Regions from separate parts of the Nonomuraea sp. NPDC003709 genome, predicted to be linked through region 1. Evidence: riboswitches for the same ligand, from Rfam matches in the RefSeq annotation. Region 1 holds a riboswitch; the other holds the start of a gene.
What was found. Region 1 has a riboswitch for cyclic di-AMP ahead of ABZX61_RS29975 (hypothetical protein). Riboswitches for the same ligand answer to the same signal wherever they lie in the genome.
Positions count from the first base shown of each region.

Region 2: linked by a shared signal. The riboswitch ahead of ABZX61_RS04760 (C40 family peptidase) and the one ahead of ABZX61_RS29975 (hypothetical protein) in region 1 are both predicted to bind cyclic di-AMP.

Region 1 is NZ_JBEXMW010000010.1:235,771-243,574, reverse strand. It holds gene ABZX61_RS29985 (MDR family MFS transporter) at 1-463, shown strand, start outside; gene ABZX61_RS29980 (DUF5302 domain-containing protein) at 512-712, shown strand; cyclic di-AMP (ydaO/yuaA leader) riboswitch at 879-1,014, shown strand; partial or broken gene ABZX61_RS29975 (hypothetical protein) at 1,315-1,680, shown strand; gene ABZX61_RS29970 (alpha/beta fold hydrolase) at 1,932-2,777, shown strand; gene ABZX61_RS29965 (aminotransferase class III-fold pyridoxal phosphate-dependent enzyme) at 2,774-3,988, opposite strand; gene ABZX61_RS29960 (carbohydrate kinase family protein) at 3,985-4,902, opposite strand; gene ABZX61_RS29955 (TetR/AcrR family transcriptional regulator) at 4,949-5,533, shown strand; gene ABZX61_RS29950 (class II aldolase/adducin family protein) at 5,574-6,209, shown strand; gene ABZX61_RS29945 (DUF885 domain-containing protein) at 6,204-7,730, opposite strand; gene ABZX61_RS29940 (DUF4032 domain-containing protein) at 7,795-7,804, shown strand, end outside.
Region 2 is NZ_JBEXMW010000002.1:64,447-72,250, reverse strand. It holds gene ABZX61_RS04775 (glycosyltransferase family 4 protein) at 1-806, opposite strand, end outside; gene ABZX61_RS04770 (M48 family metallopeptidase) at 827-2,098, opposite strand; gene ABZX61_RS04765 (hypothetical protein) at 2,413-3,231, opposite strand; gene ABZX61_RS04760 (C40 family peptidase) at 3,614-4,129, opposite strand; cyclic di-AMP (ydaO/yuaA leader) riboswitch at 4,203-4,367, opposite strand; gene ABZX61_RS04755 (NlpC/P60 family protein) at 4,762-5,736, opposite strand; gene ABZX61_RS04750 (NYN domain-containing protein) at 5,868-7,190, opposite strand; gene ABZX61_RS04745 (phosphotransferase family protein) at 7,335-7,804, shown strand, end outside.

The DNA of each region.
Region 1 (7,804 bases):
GGTCTACAAGCCGTGGCTGGTCGCCTCCCCGTTCCTGCTCGTCGCGGGCGCCCTGCTCTGCCTGAACCTGACCGCGCAGACCAACGGGCTCCTGCTGGCCGGCTGGATGCTGCTGATCGGGCTGGGCATGGGCCCGATGCTGTCCGGCCTGACCGTGGCCTCCCAGCAGTCCGTCGAGCCGCAGTACATCGGCGTCGCCTCCGCGAACCTGACCTTCTTCCGCCAGATCGGCGGCTCCGTGGCGCTGGCCGTCGGCGGCACCCTCTACACCTCGACGGTCACGGCGGAGGCGCCCGTGCACGGCCTGGCCGCCGCGCACGCCTCCGCCGCGGCGGCGGTCATCCCGTCGCTGGGGGTGGCAGGGGCGCTGCTCGCTTTGATCGCGCTGGTGGTGATGCCGGCCAGGCGGCTGGAGGTGCCCGCCACGCCGCAGAACAGGGTTGAGGCCAGTTTCGCGTCATAAGCGGCGCCATGCGAAGCTGTGATAGTCCCCAACACCATGGAGGTCCTCATGGCGGAAACACCGGAGCCGGAAGTCAGCGAGACTCCCGAGGACGAGATGAAGCGCAAGTTCCGCGAGGCGCTGGAGCGCAAGCGTAACCAGCACGCGGACTCGAGCGCGGGTGGCAAGGGCGGCGACCCATCGAAGATCCACGGGGCGCACGGTCCGGCTGCGAGTAAAAGATCGTTCAGGCGCAAGAGCGGCGGCTGAGGCCGGGAATTTCAAGGGGGTACGGCAATGCCGTGCCCCCTTTCTCTATGCCGGGGGCAGGTAGATCTTTACACCGATTCATGACGAACTGTTTGTGTTTGTCCGGAATACGTGGTTAGAGTGATGCCCACTTACCAGCCGGTGGCGTGGACCACACAAGGGAACCAGCCGGCTGGCGCCTAATCCCGATCACTCGGGAGCCGGGGACCCACCTCCCTGGGGTGAATCCGACTTTGCGTCGGTAGGGCAACTCCACCGCCCGAACCCGTCAGCTAACCCGGTAGGCGAGATGGAGAGGACATATGCAGAACTTGAATGATCACGTAGAACACCCCTACAGCGTGATGACGGCCGCCCTCTGAGCGGTCCCTTCTCCAGGCTCGTTTCGCGCTCCGCGTAGCTCTCCCCCTGTCAGGTGCTTTCCCCTGCTACGCCCTTTTTCAAGCGAGCGCAATCTCCCTGCCCCCTCGCGAAGGACTGTACTTTTCATGTCTGCACGTTCTGGTTTGCGTACCCTCGCTCTGCTCACCGCCTCCACCGTCGGCGCGCTCACCATCGCCGGCACCGCGGCCCACGCCGACTCCAACACGGAAGAGAAGGTCCTGCTCAAGGGCTCGACCACTGCTTCGTACTTCTGGGACGACTCCTCCGGCCGCGCCGGGGACACCGGCCTGCCCGCCAGCGGCAAGCCCATGCAGAAAGGTATGGCCGCCAGCCCGAGCTGGCCGCTCATGACCGAGGGATACGTGATTCACGACGGCAAGAAGCTGCCCTTCTTCGTCGGCGACCGCGGCCCGGGCGTGCCCTCCAACAACGGCGTCATGCTCGACCTGGACGGCAAGACGTTCGCGGAGCTGACCGGCGGCTCGTTCAACATGGAGACGCTCGGCGTCGACGGCGTCGGCGGCCAGGGGCACATCAAGGTCGACTACGTCATCACCAAGTGGGGCAACGGTCCCGGCAAGAAGAACTACCCGGTCCCGTTCTCGACCGGCGCCTGGTCCGAGCGCGACGACAACCCGGCCGAGCCCCCGGCGGCCGGTGCGGCCGTGCCGCCGCCGGCGCGCGAGGCCGGAGAGTGGAGCGCCAGCACGGGCGCCGTCGTGGCCAGCGCCGTGGCCGCGGTGGGCGGCGGCGTGGTGCTCGCCAGCGACCGCGTTCGCAATCTTCTCAAGGGCTGAACTTTACGGACCTGGACCAGAATGTCATTCTGGTCCTCGTGACCACCCGCGTAGCCGCGAACGGCATCGAAATCGCCTACGAGAGCTTCGGCTCGCACGAGGGGCGCCCCCTGCTCCTCATCATGGGGCTCGGCGCGCAGCTCATCCACTGGGATGAAGGGCTCTGCGCGCTGCTGGCGGACCAGGGACACCACGTCGTACGGTTCGACAACCGCGACGCCGGTCTCTCCACACACTTCCACGACAAGGGCGTTCCCGCGATGGGGGCGCCCTCGCCGTATCTGCTGGACGACCTGGCCGACGACTCGGCGGGACTCATGGACGCGCTGGGCTGGCCGGCCGCCCACGTGGTCGGAGCGTCGATGGGCGGCATGATCGCCCAGGCGCTGGCCATCCGCCACCCGGACCGGGTGCTGACCCTGACCTCGATCATGTCCACCCCCGGCCCCTCGGCGGCCCCGCCCACCGAGGCCGCGCTCGCCACCCTCATGGCCGCGCCTCCCGCCGACCGCGAAGCGGTCCAGGCCCAGGCGGTGCTGACCTGGTCGGTCATCGGCTCGCCCGGATACGAGCTGGACCGCGAGCGGATCACCCTGCTGGCCGGACTCGCGTTCGACCGCTGCTTCGACCCCGGCGGGACGGCCCGGCAGCTCGCCGCCATCATGGCCTCGGGCGACCGCACGGCAGGGCTCGCCGGGGTGCGGGTGCCCACGCTGGTGCTGCACGGGGAGGCGGACCAGCTCGTCCCGGTCGCGGGCGGCCAGGCCACGGCCGCGGCCGTCCCGGGCGCCCGGCTGGTGACCTACCCGGGCATGGGCCACGACCTGCCGCGCATGCTCTGGCCGTCCGTCGTGGCCGAGATCAGCAAGCTCACCGCTCCCTAGCCGAAGTGGGCACGGGTCTCCGCGAACGCCTGGTCCGTGCCCTCCAGCGCCCTGGCCACGTCGGCCTCCGTGTGCGCGGCCGACATGAACCAGTTGTGCCACGGGTGCAGGTAGACCCCGTGCCGCAGGCAGGCGTCGCTCCACCACATCGCGACGGAGAGGTCGGCGTCCCCGTCGAAGCTGAGCCACGGGATCGTGACGGGTCCCGTCTGGTTCACCACGAACCCGTGGGACTTGGCCTGCGCGTAAAGCCCCTCACGGAGCTGCGTGCCCGCGCGTTCCATGGCGCCGATGCCGTCCGTGTCGCGTAGCGTCTCGATGGTCGCCTTGGCCGCCGCCATGGCGACCGCCGAGAACCAGAACGACCCCGTCGAGTACAGCGTCTGCGCCGGTCCGCGCAGCGCGTCCGTGCCGGTGACGGCGGCGATCGGGTAGCCGTTCGCCATGGCCTTCGACCAGGCGGTCAGGTCGGGCCGCACCCCGTACGGCTCCCAGGACCCCCGCAGGTCGACCCGGAACCCGGCCCGCACGTCGTCGATCACCAGCGCGGCCCCGAGCCGGTCGGCCAGGGCGCGGGCGCCCCGCGCGAAGGCGGGCTCCACCAGCTCCTGGTCCTCGAACGAGTCGTGCTTGAACGGCGTCACGATGATCGCCGCCACGTCGCCCTCCACGGTCGCCGCCGCGGCCTCCAAGGACTCGAGTGAGTTGTACGTGAACTCCACCAGGTCGGCCCGCTCGTTGGGCGTCGTGCCCGCCAGGGAGGGCGTGCACCAGGGGTCCGCTCCGTGGTAGGCGCCGTGCGCCATCAGCACCTTGGTCCGGCCGGTGGCGGCGCGGGCGACCATGAGCGCCTGCGTGGTGGCGTCGGTGCCGTTCTTGGAGAACATCGCCCAGTCGGCGCTGGGCACGGTGTCCACCAGCAGCTCGGCCAGCTCCACCATGATCGGGCCGGGGCCGTTGAGGCAGTCGCCGAGCGCGGCCTGCCGGGCGGCGGCCTCCTCCACGCGCGGGTGGCGGTGGCCGAGCACGACCGGGCCCCAGCTGCACATGAAGTCGATGTACTCGCGACCGTCAACGTCCCACTGGCGGCAGCCCTCGCCGCGTTCGAAGAACTGCGGGAATCCGGGGGCGAAGAGGGCGGCGTTGAGGTGGCCGTACATGCCGCCGGGGACGACCTTCAGTGCGCGCTGACGGAGTTCTGCGTCGGTCATCCGAGAGTCCTTAGAGTCGAGTCGAGATCGATGAGGCCGGCGTCCGAGCCGAGCCCGGTGGCGACGCGGGCGGCGGCGGCCGTGCCCCAGCGGGCCGCGGTCAGCACGTCCTGCCCGTGCAGGAGGCCCGTCAGGAACCCCGCGCAGTACGCGTCCCCGCAGCCGGTCGTGTCCGAGACGTCCACCTTGAGTGCGGGCACCGTCTCCGCGCCTTCCCGAGTGACCACCAGGCTGCCCGCGGCCCCCAGCGTGACGAGCACGCCGCGCGGCCCGTCGGCCAGCAGGGCCCGGGCGGCCTCGCCGACGTCGGAGGCGCCGGTCATGAGGAGGGCCTGCGACTCGTTCGGCAGCACGTAGTCCACGTGCGGCAGGAAAGCGCGAGCCATTCCCAATAAGTCGGGCATCTCCGAAAGAAGGTCCATGGTGATGACGGTGCCGGACGCGCGTACCTCGTCCAGGAGAGCGAAGAACGCCGGGTCGCCGAGGCCGAAGGTGACGTCCATCCCGCCCAGGTGGATCGCCCGCACGCCGCGCAGCACGTCGGGGTCGAGGTCCGCGTACGTCACGCTGAGGTTGGCCCCCGGCACGTGGAAGCTGGGCCGCCCGCCGTCGGGCCTGATGGGCAGGATCGACGCGGCCGTCTGCTCGCCCGCCCTGCGCACGAGGCGCGAGACGTCGACGCCGCGCTTGGCGAGCACCGCCACCAGGAAGTCACCCAGCTCGTCGTCGCCGGCGGCTCCCATGGTGATCACGGGGTTGCCCAGCTTGACCAGGTCGACGGCGGTTCCGGCGGCGGCGCCGGCGGCGGTGAGGCGGATCTGCTCCACCAGTACGGTGTCCTGGCCCTCGGGGATGTGATCGATGGGCCTGGCGAGAATGTCGACGATGTGGACGCCGACGGTGGCGACGGTCATAGTCTAAATAGACAGACGTCCGAATAAAAAGTCAATGGAGGAGCCGATGCCCAAGATCGTCGATCACGACGAGCGCCGGCGCGAGGTCCTGTCAGCCGCCCGCCGGGTGATCGTCAGGGACGGGATCGACGCCGCCACCACGCGGGCCATCGCCAAGGAGGCCGGATACTCCAACGGCGTGCTCGCCCACTACTTCGCCGACAAGGACGAGATCCTGCTGTCGGCGCTGCGCCAGTCGCACCAGCGCATCCGCGACCGGCTGACCCGCAAGGTCGAGGGCGCGACGGGGCTGGCCGCGCTGCGCGAGCTGCTGCTGGACAACCTGCCGCTGGACGGCGAGCGCACCCAGGAGTCGCGCCTGGAGGTCAGCTTCTGGAGCCGCAGCCTGGCCTCGGAGCGCCTGGCCGAGGTCCAGCGCAGGGAGGCGGACGAGCTGCGCGCCGCCGTACGCGACCTGCTGGCGCAGGCTCGTGCGGCGGGTGAGCTGCGCACCGACGACAACCTGGACGACCTCACCGAGCACCTGCTCGCCCTGGTCGACGGCCTCAGCCTGCACCTGCTCCTCTACCCGGGCCGGCTCAAGCGCGTCGACGTCGAGCGCCTCATGCTCCAGGCGCTGGATCGTTTGTGACCGTTGATGTATTTCGGACGACCGACTACATTTGCCGCGCATGAGCCTGCGCGAGCAGTTGTGCGAGTACGGTCGGCGCGCGGTCGAGCTCGGCCTGGTCATCGGCACGTCCGGCAACCTGAGCGTGCGCGAGGGGGATCTGGTCGCGGTGACCCCCTCCGGGGCGGCGCTCGACCGGCTGACCCCGGAGATGTGCCCGGTCGTGGACGTCGAGGGCTACCTCGTCGAGGGCGACCTGCAGCCGTCCAGCGAGACCCCCATGCACCTGGCCGTCTACGCGACCACGGACGCCAAGGCCATCGTGCACACGCACTCGGTGTTCGGCACGATCGTGGCCACGACGATGACCGAGCTGCCGCCCGTGCACTACAACGCGCTGCTGCTCGGCGGCGTGGTCAAGGTGGCCGAGTACGCCACGTACGGCACGCCCGAGCTGGCCGCCAACGTCCGGGCGGCGATGGAGGGCAAGAAGGCCGCCCTGATGGCCAACCACGGCGGGGTGACCGTCGGGGCGACGCTGGAGGAAGCGTTCGAGGCCACCCGGCTGCTGGAGTGGCTGTGCGAGGTCTACGTCCGGGGGCTCAGCGTGGGCAAGCCGGCCGTCCTCACGAACGAGCAGCTCAACGCGGTGATCGAGCGCGCGCTGAACCCCCCGACGTTCCCTCGTCGCCTATGAGAGCGCCGCCTGCTCCGCCAGTCCCAGCGGCAGCCCGCCCGACCCGGCGATCCGGTCGTGGAACTCCTTCAGCGACCCCTGGAACGACTCCCGGATGCGGTCGATCTCGATCGCGCCCGTGAGGTAGGAGGGCGCCTGCGTGGGCCACGCGCAGTAGCGGTTCACCTCGCCCTGAGCGGTGCCCGGCGACAGCGACGCCCTGGTCGCCATGAACGTCTCCGCCTCCTCGATCGACATGTCCTCGCAGTGCAGCGCGGTGTCCACGACGATCCTGGCGGCGCGGAAGATCCGGCAGTCCAGGTGGGCCAGCTCGGTGGCGGGGGTGTCGAAGTAGCCCTGCTCGTGCAGGAGCTTCTCCACGTACAGGGCCCAGCCCTCGGTGAAGTACGGGGTGCGGAAGACCTTCCTGGCAGTACGGGGGTTGCCCGCCATGTACGACAGGTGCCAGTGATGCCCCGGGTAGGCCTCGTGCACGGCGATCGAGGGCATCTGGGCCCGCGAGTTCGTACGGAGGCGCTGGCGTACCTGCTCGGGGGTGAAGTCGTCGGGCGTGTAGGGGACGAAGAAGACGCCCTTGCGCGAGGCGCTCAGCGGGGGCGGCGCCAGGTAGTGGGCGACGGACAGCACCGGACGGGTGTACTCGGCGGACGGGAGCACGTCGCACTCCTCGCCGTCGGCGAACGTGACCAGGTCCCGCTCCCGCACGAACTCCCTGGCCCGCTGGGTCTCGGCCGCGTACTCGGCCCGCATGTCGGCCAGGGTCGGCGGATGGTCGTCCATGAGGAACTCCATCGCCGCCCGCCAGTCCTCGCCGCCGTTGACCCGCAGCGCCACCTGGCGCATCCGCGCGTCCAGCTCGGCCCAGGCGGCCTTGCCCTTCTCATGCAGCTCGGCGGCGCCGTAGCCGAGCATCTCGCGTTCGCGCAGCAGTGTGGAGTAGAGCTTCTCGCCCATCCGCCAGGTGCCACCGCACTCGAAGCCCTCGAGGAAGGCGACCAGCTCGTCGAACGCCCGCGCGGCCGGTTCGGCGGCCTCGGCCAGCTTGGCGGCCAGGTCGGGGTCCTCGACCATGGACGGGATCGTCCGCGTGAGGAAGTTGCGGCCGGTGCGGGCCTGGCCGAGCCCGCGCTTGATCAGCAGCGGGGCGGCCAGCTCGGGGTCGAGGTTGGCGCGGCAGGCGGCCAGCACGCCGGGCACCTCGGCCAGGCGGGAGACGGCCGAGGACACCAGCTCGGGCTCCGGCTTGAGGCGCCGCTGGAACGGCGTGTACATGGAGGAGAAGATCGCGGACAGGTAGACGGCCGGGTCACGCCGCCACTCGGGCCAGGAGGCGAGCGCGGTCGAGCCTCTCAGCTGGGAGAGGACCAGATCTCTGTCGATGGCGTCGTCAAGGGTGGCCGTTTGGAGGGAGGAGAGGCGGTCGAGCCAGCGGGCCTCTTCCCGCTCGCGGGCGGTCCAGCCGGAGGCCGTCAAGTCGCCGAGGGTGTGATCATAACCGTCGGCCCCCAGTAAGCTGGCCACGACGGGACGGTCGGAAAAGTACCACTTGAGAAACTCGTCCACCAATGCACCATATCCTGTGGAAATGCCCCTGC
Region 2 (7,804 bases), on a different contig from region 1:
GCGAACACGTCGGCGGCGGCGTAGTAACCGGGCAGGCTCGCGGCCGGCACCGTGCCGGTGAACCTGATCGACTCCCGCCCCGCCGCCAGGCGTTCCAGCGTCCTGCGGTGGGGGCCGCCGCCGACCAGCAGCAGCACCGCCTCCGGCACCGAGTGCAGCACCCGGGGCCAGGCCCTGATGAGCTGGTCCTGGCCCTTCCTCGGCACCAGCCGCGACACGCACACGACCACCGGCCTGCCGTCCAGGCCCAGCTCCGCCTTGGGCGCGTCGGGGCGGAACTGGCCGACGTCCACGCCGGGCGCCAGCCGTACGAGCTTGCCCGGCGGGACGGCGGCGACCAGGCGGCCGCGCGTGTACTCGCCCAGGTACGTCACCACGTCGGCGTGCTCGCCGATCCTGCGCAACACGGCGCGGAAGCCCGGCGCGCTCGCCCACGACGCCTCGTGGCCGTGGGTGAGCATCACCACGCGCCGCGCGCCCGCCCGGCGCAGGCGGGGGGCGAGCAGCCCGAGCGGCGCCGCCGCCCCGAACACCACGGTCTGCGCGCCGTGCTCGGCCACCAGCCTCGCCGCCCTGCGGGCGACGGCCGGCGTCGGGAGCATGAGCCGCGTCGGATGCCGCACGATCGGGAACGGCTGGAGCTCGTCGAACTCCTCGCAGCCCGGCCAGGCGGGCGCGTAGACGACCACGCCCGGCGTGCGCAGCGCGAGGCCGTGCACGAACGACTGGATGCCGCCCGGCCTGGGCGGGAAGTCGTTCGTGACGACGAGCACCTTGGGCCCCGCACCCGGCGTCGCGCTTGTCACCGCACGGGTCGCCGCACGTGTCACTGCACGGGGACGCCGTTCAGCTTGGCCCATGCACGGGCCATCGCGATGCGCTCGGGGCTGGAAGGATGGGACGCATAGAGCACATATTCCACCGCATCCGGCGACAAGTCGGAAATATTGGTGACTGCCAGGCGTTTCTGCATGGCTATGAACGTGGCCGGGTCGTGCGTGAGGTCCAGCGCATGAAGGTCGGCCCTGGCCTCGATGTGGCGGCTGATCAGGTTCTCGGCGGGGCTCATGAGCAGCGAGCCGAAGGTCATCAGGCCGATGACCGCGCCGACCGCGCGGGGATCGCCCAGGCCTGTGACGCCGGTGCGGCGGCGTACCAGGTCGAACACCCAGAACAGCAGGATCGCGCCGAGCGCGGCGCCCAGGGCGCCGATGAACGTGCCGTAGAGCACGTCGTCTGTCTTGGCGTGGCCCAGCTCGTGCGCCACGACCAGCTCGACCTCGGCCTTCGGGGCCTTGAGCAGCGTGTCGTAGACGACGATGCGGCGCGTGGCGCCGAACCCGGACACGTAGGCGTTCAGCGCCGTCGTCCTGCGGGAGGCGTCGGCGACCAGCACGTCCTCGACCGGCACGCCGTCCCGCTTGGCCATGTCCAGGAGCTCGGTGCGGAGCTGGCCCTGCTGCATGGTCGTGAAGTCGTTGAACAGCGGCTCGAACACCACCGGGTAGACGAACGACGCCAGCACCGTCAGCGCGAACGCGCCCACGGCGGCCGGGATCCACCACCGCCTGAACTTGCGGGCCAGCGCCACGAGCACCAGCAGCATCAGGCTGAGCATGAACGCGTCGACGCCGATGTTCTTCAGCCGGTCGCTTGCCCAGGACCCCCAGGTCTGGATGGACAGGCCGTAGCCGCGCAGCAGCGTCTCGCCCCAGATGGCGATCGGCAGCTTGATCAGCTGGGTGAAGAGAGTGATGACCACGACGCCCAGCACCACGCGGACCCACCAGGGGCCTTTGAGCCACGCCACCAGCTTCACGCCGAGCGGGGTGGCGACGAGCAGCCCGGCGATGATCAGCGTGAGGGCCAGCGAGAGGTAGGCAGGCAGGGTGCTGGCCGCGTCGAACGCCTCGGACCTGGCGATCTGCGCGGCGGTGAAGTCGCGGGCCGGGTCGGGCGGTCCGGAGGTCAGGAGGTGCCAGGGGGTGCTGAAGGCGGCCACGGCCGCGATCACCAGGCCGAGCAGCACGGCCGCCACCGCCGCCTGCCGCCTCAGCCGGCGCTCGCCGTCGGACTCCGGCGGCCCTCCCCCGTTCACGGACACACCCTCACCATGCCCCCGCCTTCCGCCGCCGCTCTCCCCCTTCACGAACACACCACCGCCGGCCACCGGACCCGCGCTCTCCCCTTTCACGGACGCGCCACCCCCGGACACCGGGCTGACGCCCTCCCCTTTCACGGACGCGCCACCTCCTGGCACCGGGCTGACGCTGTCCCCCTTTACTGACGCGCTCTCACCGTGACCGCGCGCCTCGCCACTCAGAGCCGCGGCGCCTCCGGCCTCCTCACCCTCCTTCGACGCCTCTTGCGACGCGTCGTCCACGTTCCGCCGTTCGCTCATCTGCCTCCCCCTCACGCGAGCTGGTCTCGCACGTAGTCGCGCCACCGTGCCGTCAGCGTGGCCGCGGAGAGGCCGAGCGCGGCGAGTGCTCGGTCTACGCCGCCCGCGCGGGCGTCACGGTAGAGCCTCACCAGCGTCCTCTCACCGAACCGGTCAGCCAGGAAGCGACACGCCAGCCAAGCCTCCTGGTACGCCCGGGCGAGCCGGACGGGGTCCCGCCCGTCAGCCGCGAAGGCCGCAGGTCCGGGCAATTCCCTCGGCAGCCTCCCGGCCCGCACCTCGGCGGCGAGCTCGGCGGCCGCGGTCCTCACGGGGAGCCCGGAGTCGCGGTAGCCGACGTAGTCGGCGAACCCCTCATAGAGCCATGGGGGCAGGCGGTTGGTGCCGGCGACGACGTGGGTGAGCTCGTGGGTGAGTACGACGTCCTTGCCGGTGGAGTTCAGCCTGGCGAAGAACTCGGGGACGATGATCACACGCCCGCGATCGGCCACCGCCGCCAGCCCGTCGACCCGCCCCACCCCGGCCAGCCCGGCCGCCTCGGCGGCGGACGAGGGAACGACTACGAGCGGTCGTACTGACCTTCCGAGCACGGCCGACACCCGCTGCCCCGCCCGATCAGCCCTCCGTGCGACGTCGCCGAGCTCGGCGGGTGCGGTGTGCCGGCCGACGACCACGGACCGCGCCCCACGGGCCACGACCTCGCCGTCACCCCACAGGCCGCGGACTCCGGCGGGAAGGATGGGGGAATCGGGGGTGGGGGCGCTGCCGGGGGCGACGGCGAGAAGCAGGACGGAGACGATCGCGGCCCGCCGACTCACCTGCCCTGACACGATGCCCGATCGTAGCCGCCCGCCGACCCATGACCGGCCACTCCGCACCCCGAACCGCGCGCCCGTGAGAGCCGTCCACCCGCACCGCATGCGGTGGCTGCGCGCCAGAGGACGGGGAGCCTGGCCCGTGAGCCGTGACCCGTGAGCCGAGCGGCTGTGGGCCTGTGGGGCCACGTGCGCGAGGCCGGGAGGCGGGCGGTGTGGGTGGGTGGGGTGGCTGTTTTGAGGGGGCGCCGTGGCGGTGGGTGCGTTGTGCGGGTCAGCGGGCGTCTTCCTGGAGGCCCTCAGCCAGGTGCGGCGGGTGGTGCCGCCCGTGCTCCGCCGTAAAAAAATGAAAGTAACAATGGGAGAGCCCCGCCCGGAGGAGCCGGGCGGGGCTTCTTCACATGCCGGGACGAACAGCGCCGACGAACGACGCCCGCCGCCATTCACTCAGCTTGTCGATGCGTACCCGTTCGCCTGTCCGAGGCGAGTGGACCATCTTGCCCTTGCCGACGTACATGCCCACGTGGCCGAGCCCCCTGAAGAACATCAGGTCGCCGGGCCGGAGGTTCCGCCACGAGACCTTGTTCCTGGTGCGGGCGAACTGGCTGGCCGCCACGCGTGGGAGCTTCACCCCGGCCTTCTTCCAGGCGTACTGGACGAGGCCGGAGCAGTCGAACGAACCAGGGCCTGTGCCTCCGTACCGGTACGGGTCACCGACCTGGTTCTTGGCCACGGCGACGGCCTTGCTGGCCTTCGCCTTCTGACGGGCGACCTTGGCCGCCCTCAGCGCCGCGGCCGAGGTCGTCTTCGAGGTTCCGGCGGTTGCGGCCGCCTTGGTCGTCGAAGCCGAATCGGTCGTGGCCGCCTGAGCCGTTGGGGCATGGAGGATCGCACCTCCGGCCGTCACGGTCATCGTGAGCGCTACGCCACTCAGGGCAATGCGGGACAGACGGGGGTTATGCAGGGAGGTAGACAGGATTTCTCCTTGACTCTTCCACGAATGCCTACCGGGTTAGCTGACGGATTCGGGCCTGGAAGTCGCCCTACGGCGCGATGTGCGCGCCGATTCACCCCCTGATCCCTGGGGAACTGGGATCGCTGGGTCCCCGGCTCCGTGCCTCCTGGCTGCACGGATTCGGCAGGCCAACCGTCCCGACCAATGTGTTGATATGGGGACATTTGGGCGGTTGACCAGCGGATCTTTATCTGTCTCACACCGGGATAGACCGGTGCGGGTTCGCGGGGGACATGGCTTGTTCACCGCGACGTCGCCAGAAGCTACGCCGAAGGGTCAAGGATCGGCAAAGCGGAACACCGCTTGTAAAGATCAGATAGTGGAGTCAGTAAGGAGGGAAATCCCTGCTGGAACACCAGGTTCCGTTACCAAAATGTGACGCTGCTCACATTTGTTTTCGCGCCCGTTTGTCAGGCCCCAAATGTCGCGTTTGTCACACTTGTTGTGACTCGTCAGGCACGCTGGATCGTTCCCATCGCCCATCGGCCGAACCTCGTTCGGCTGATGCGATCAACGATCCGGCGTCGTAGCTACGGGCGGATGGCGCCCACGAGGCGGCCGCCGTACGCCGAGAGTTTGACGACCTTGACCACGTCGCCCGTCTGCGGCGCGTGAACGATTCTCCCGTCGCCGGCGTAGATACTGACGTGACCCAAGCTCGAGCTGAAGATGAGGTCCCCCGGCTGGAGGGCGCTCAGTGAGACCTTGCGGCTCGCACCCCAGGCCCACTGCTGCCAGGTCGTGCGCGGCAGCGACACGCCCGCGGCGCGCCACGACGCCTGGGTCAGGCCGGAGCAGTCCCAGCCGCCCGGACCCGTCCCGCCGAACACGTACGGCTTGCCCACCTGGGCGAAGGCGAAGCGCAGGACGGCGGCGGCGTTGCCCGAGGCCGGGCCCGTGTACTGGATGCCGACGCTGTTCGGGTTGCCGGGGTTGTAGGCGCCCAGCTTCTTCAGGAGCTTCTTCTGCTCGGAGATCAGCTTCATGATCTCCGAACGCTCCTTCTCGACCCCGTCCCGTTCCCGGTCGGCCGCCTCCAGCGCCTCTTCCGCCTTGTCGCGTTCGACCTTCAGCCCGCGGTTCTCCCGGTCGAACGCGGCCAGCTTCTCCGCCCGCTCCCGCGAGAGCTGCCCGGCCAGCGCCAGGCTCATCAGGAAGTCGTCGGGGCGGTCCGCGCTCACCAGGCCGGGCAGGGAGGTCACGTCGGTGCCGAGCTTGTAGCTGTCGACGGCCATGCCGATCACCTGGGCGCGCAGGTCCGCGACCGTCGCCAGCTTGGTCTTGTAGCGGTCGTTCAGCTTGGTGTAGGCGCCCTTGGCGGCCTTGTACCGCTCGGTGGCCGTGTTGAAGCGGTCGACGACCTTGTCGGCCTTGTCGTTGAGCTTGTCGAGCTTGGCCTTGGCCTGTCCGAGGGTGGGCCGGGGATCAGCGACGGCGGCTCCCATGGGGGACAGGACCAGCCCGAACGCGAGACCCGCGGCCACCGGCACCCTGCCAAACCTCACTGTGTCGCCTCCCAGGGATGATATCTGGGGCGAATAGTACAGAAGTGGCGGGTGAGGTCACACGTTATCCGCCCAATTCGTAATATCCCTGGCGCAGCGCGGCAAATCCGCACGTAAGGGGTGCAGGTAATCTAGGCCCGGCCCAGCCTGCGCAGCAGCAAACCAGACGGAACGGGTCTGGCTCCCATCCGCCTGACGGACTCGGCCACCTCGCGGTCCGACGACACCACGGCCATGGCCCGGCCGGGCGGCTCGGCGCGTACGAGCTGGCGGATCAGATCGTCGGCGATCTCCCCCGGCTGGCTGAACAGCACCCGCACCCCGCGCGGCGCCACGACCTGCACCGGGGAGTTGAGCTCGGCCCCGTCGAACACGACGGTGACCTCGACCCTGGTCTGCGCCACCAGCCCGCCGAGCCCGGTCATGAGCCGGGTGCGCTGGTCGGCGAGGGTGAGCGTGCCGTAGCCGGTCTTGGTCACGTTGTAGCCGTCGATGATCAGGTGGACCTGCGGCAGGGCCAGGAGCTGGTCGAGGAGCTGCGGGTCGTCGTCGGCCAGCGCCCGCGCGGGCACCCCCCGGACGCCGGGCCGCTCGCCGGTGACCGCGGCGACCGAGTCGGCGGGCCGGCTGATCATCGTGGGCAGGGCGAGCTCCCTGCGCAGCCCGGCCGAGGCGTCCTGCAGCGCGTCGAGCAGCACCCGGATGCGGGCGTCCTCGATGCTCCTGCCCTCGCGGGCGGCCCGGCGCGAGGCCTCCAGCTGCTTCTCCACGTCGGCCAGCCGCTCGCGCAGCCGCCGCAGCTCGGACTCGCCCGCGGTGCCCGCGGCCGTGGCGGCCGACCTGGCGTCCTCCGCCGCGTGTTCCATCTCCTCGGCCCGCTGCACCGCGCCCTTGGCCCGCTCGCGGGCGTCGTGGAGCTTGCGCCTCAAATCAGAATTTTCCGCCCGGGCCGCCCTGATCTGCTCGCGCAGCCGATCGGCCTCCTCCTTGGCGGCGGTCTTCTGCGCGGCGAGCTGCTCGCGGAGCCGGTTGACGACCTCCTCGCGCTCCGATCCCTCGGCCGCCACGGCCGACTGCACCAGGTCCGTACGGGCGACCTCGATCATCTCCGCCCAGCCGGGCGGACGGGTGAGGTAGGCGGCCGCGGCCACGAGCACGGGGTCGGCGGCCGGTGGGACATTTCCCTCGGCCAGGGACGCCACCAATTCGGGCCAGCCGGCCTCCACCGATTCGGCCACCAGCTCGCGGAACTTCTTGTCGTTCTCGAGCTGCGCCGCGATGGGCGCGCTGCCGAGTTTGGCGCGTTTTCGGGGGTCGAACTTGGCGATCCCGCGAAGGGGCGGCGGTATGGAGGCAGCGGGCATCGTCCCGAGGACCTGGGACGCCAGATCGACGACATTGAGCCGCACCTGCTCGGGAAGCGGGCGAGACAGGCCTTCACCCGCTGAACTCATCCCACTTGTCCCTTCGTGACATGCCCTTTCAGACAAGGGTACGGCTGCCGCGTACCTGACCGTAACGGCCACCTCTCTCTAGACAAGCGCTTGGTTGGGGATATACGACTGAGCCGGGACGGGTGTTCACCCAGGAGGCCGACCATGGCAGAAGAGATCCGCACCTCCACCCGTGACCTGGTGGAACTGCGCGACAGCCTGGCCCGCTGGCTGCGCGGGAGGGTCGGCGCGAGCGCCTCGGTGTCCGAGGTGTCCAGGCCCGCCGAGAACGGCATGTCCAGCGAGACCCTGTTCTTCACCGCGACCTGGGGCGAAGGGCGAACGCGCTGCGTAGCCAGGCTCGCACCTGCGGTAGAAGCCGTTCCCGTGTTCCCCTCGTACGATCTTGGGGCGCAGTTCGAGATCATGCGCCTGGCCAGGCAGAAAGCTGGGATCCCAGCGCCCAGGGCCCTCTGGTTCGAGCCGGACCCGGAACACCTGGGCACGCCGTTCCTCGTCATGGAGCGCGAGGACGGCGACGTGCCGCCGGACGTGATGCCGTACACGTTCGGGAGCTGGCTGCTCGACGCGGCGCCCGCGGACCAGCGCAGGCTGCAGGACGCCGGCGTGGCGGT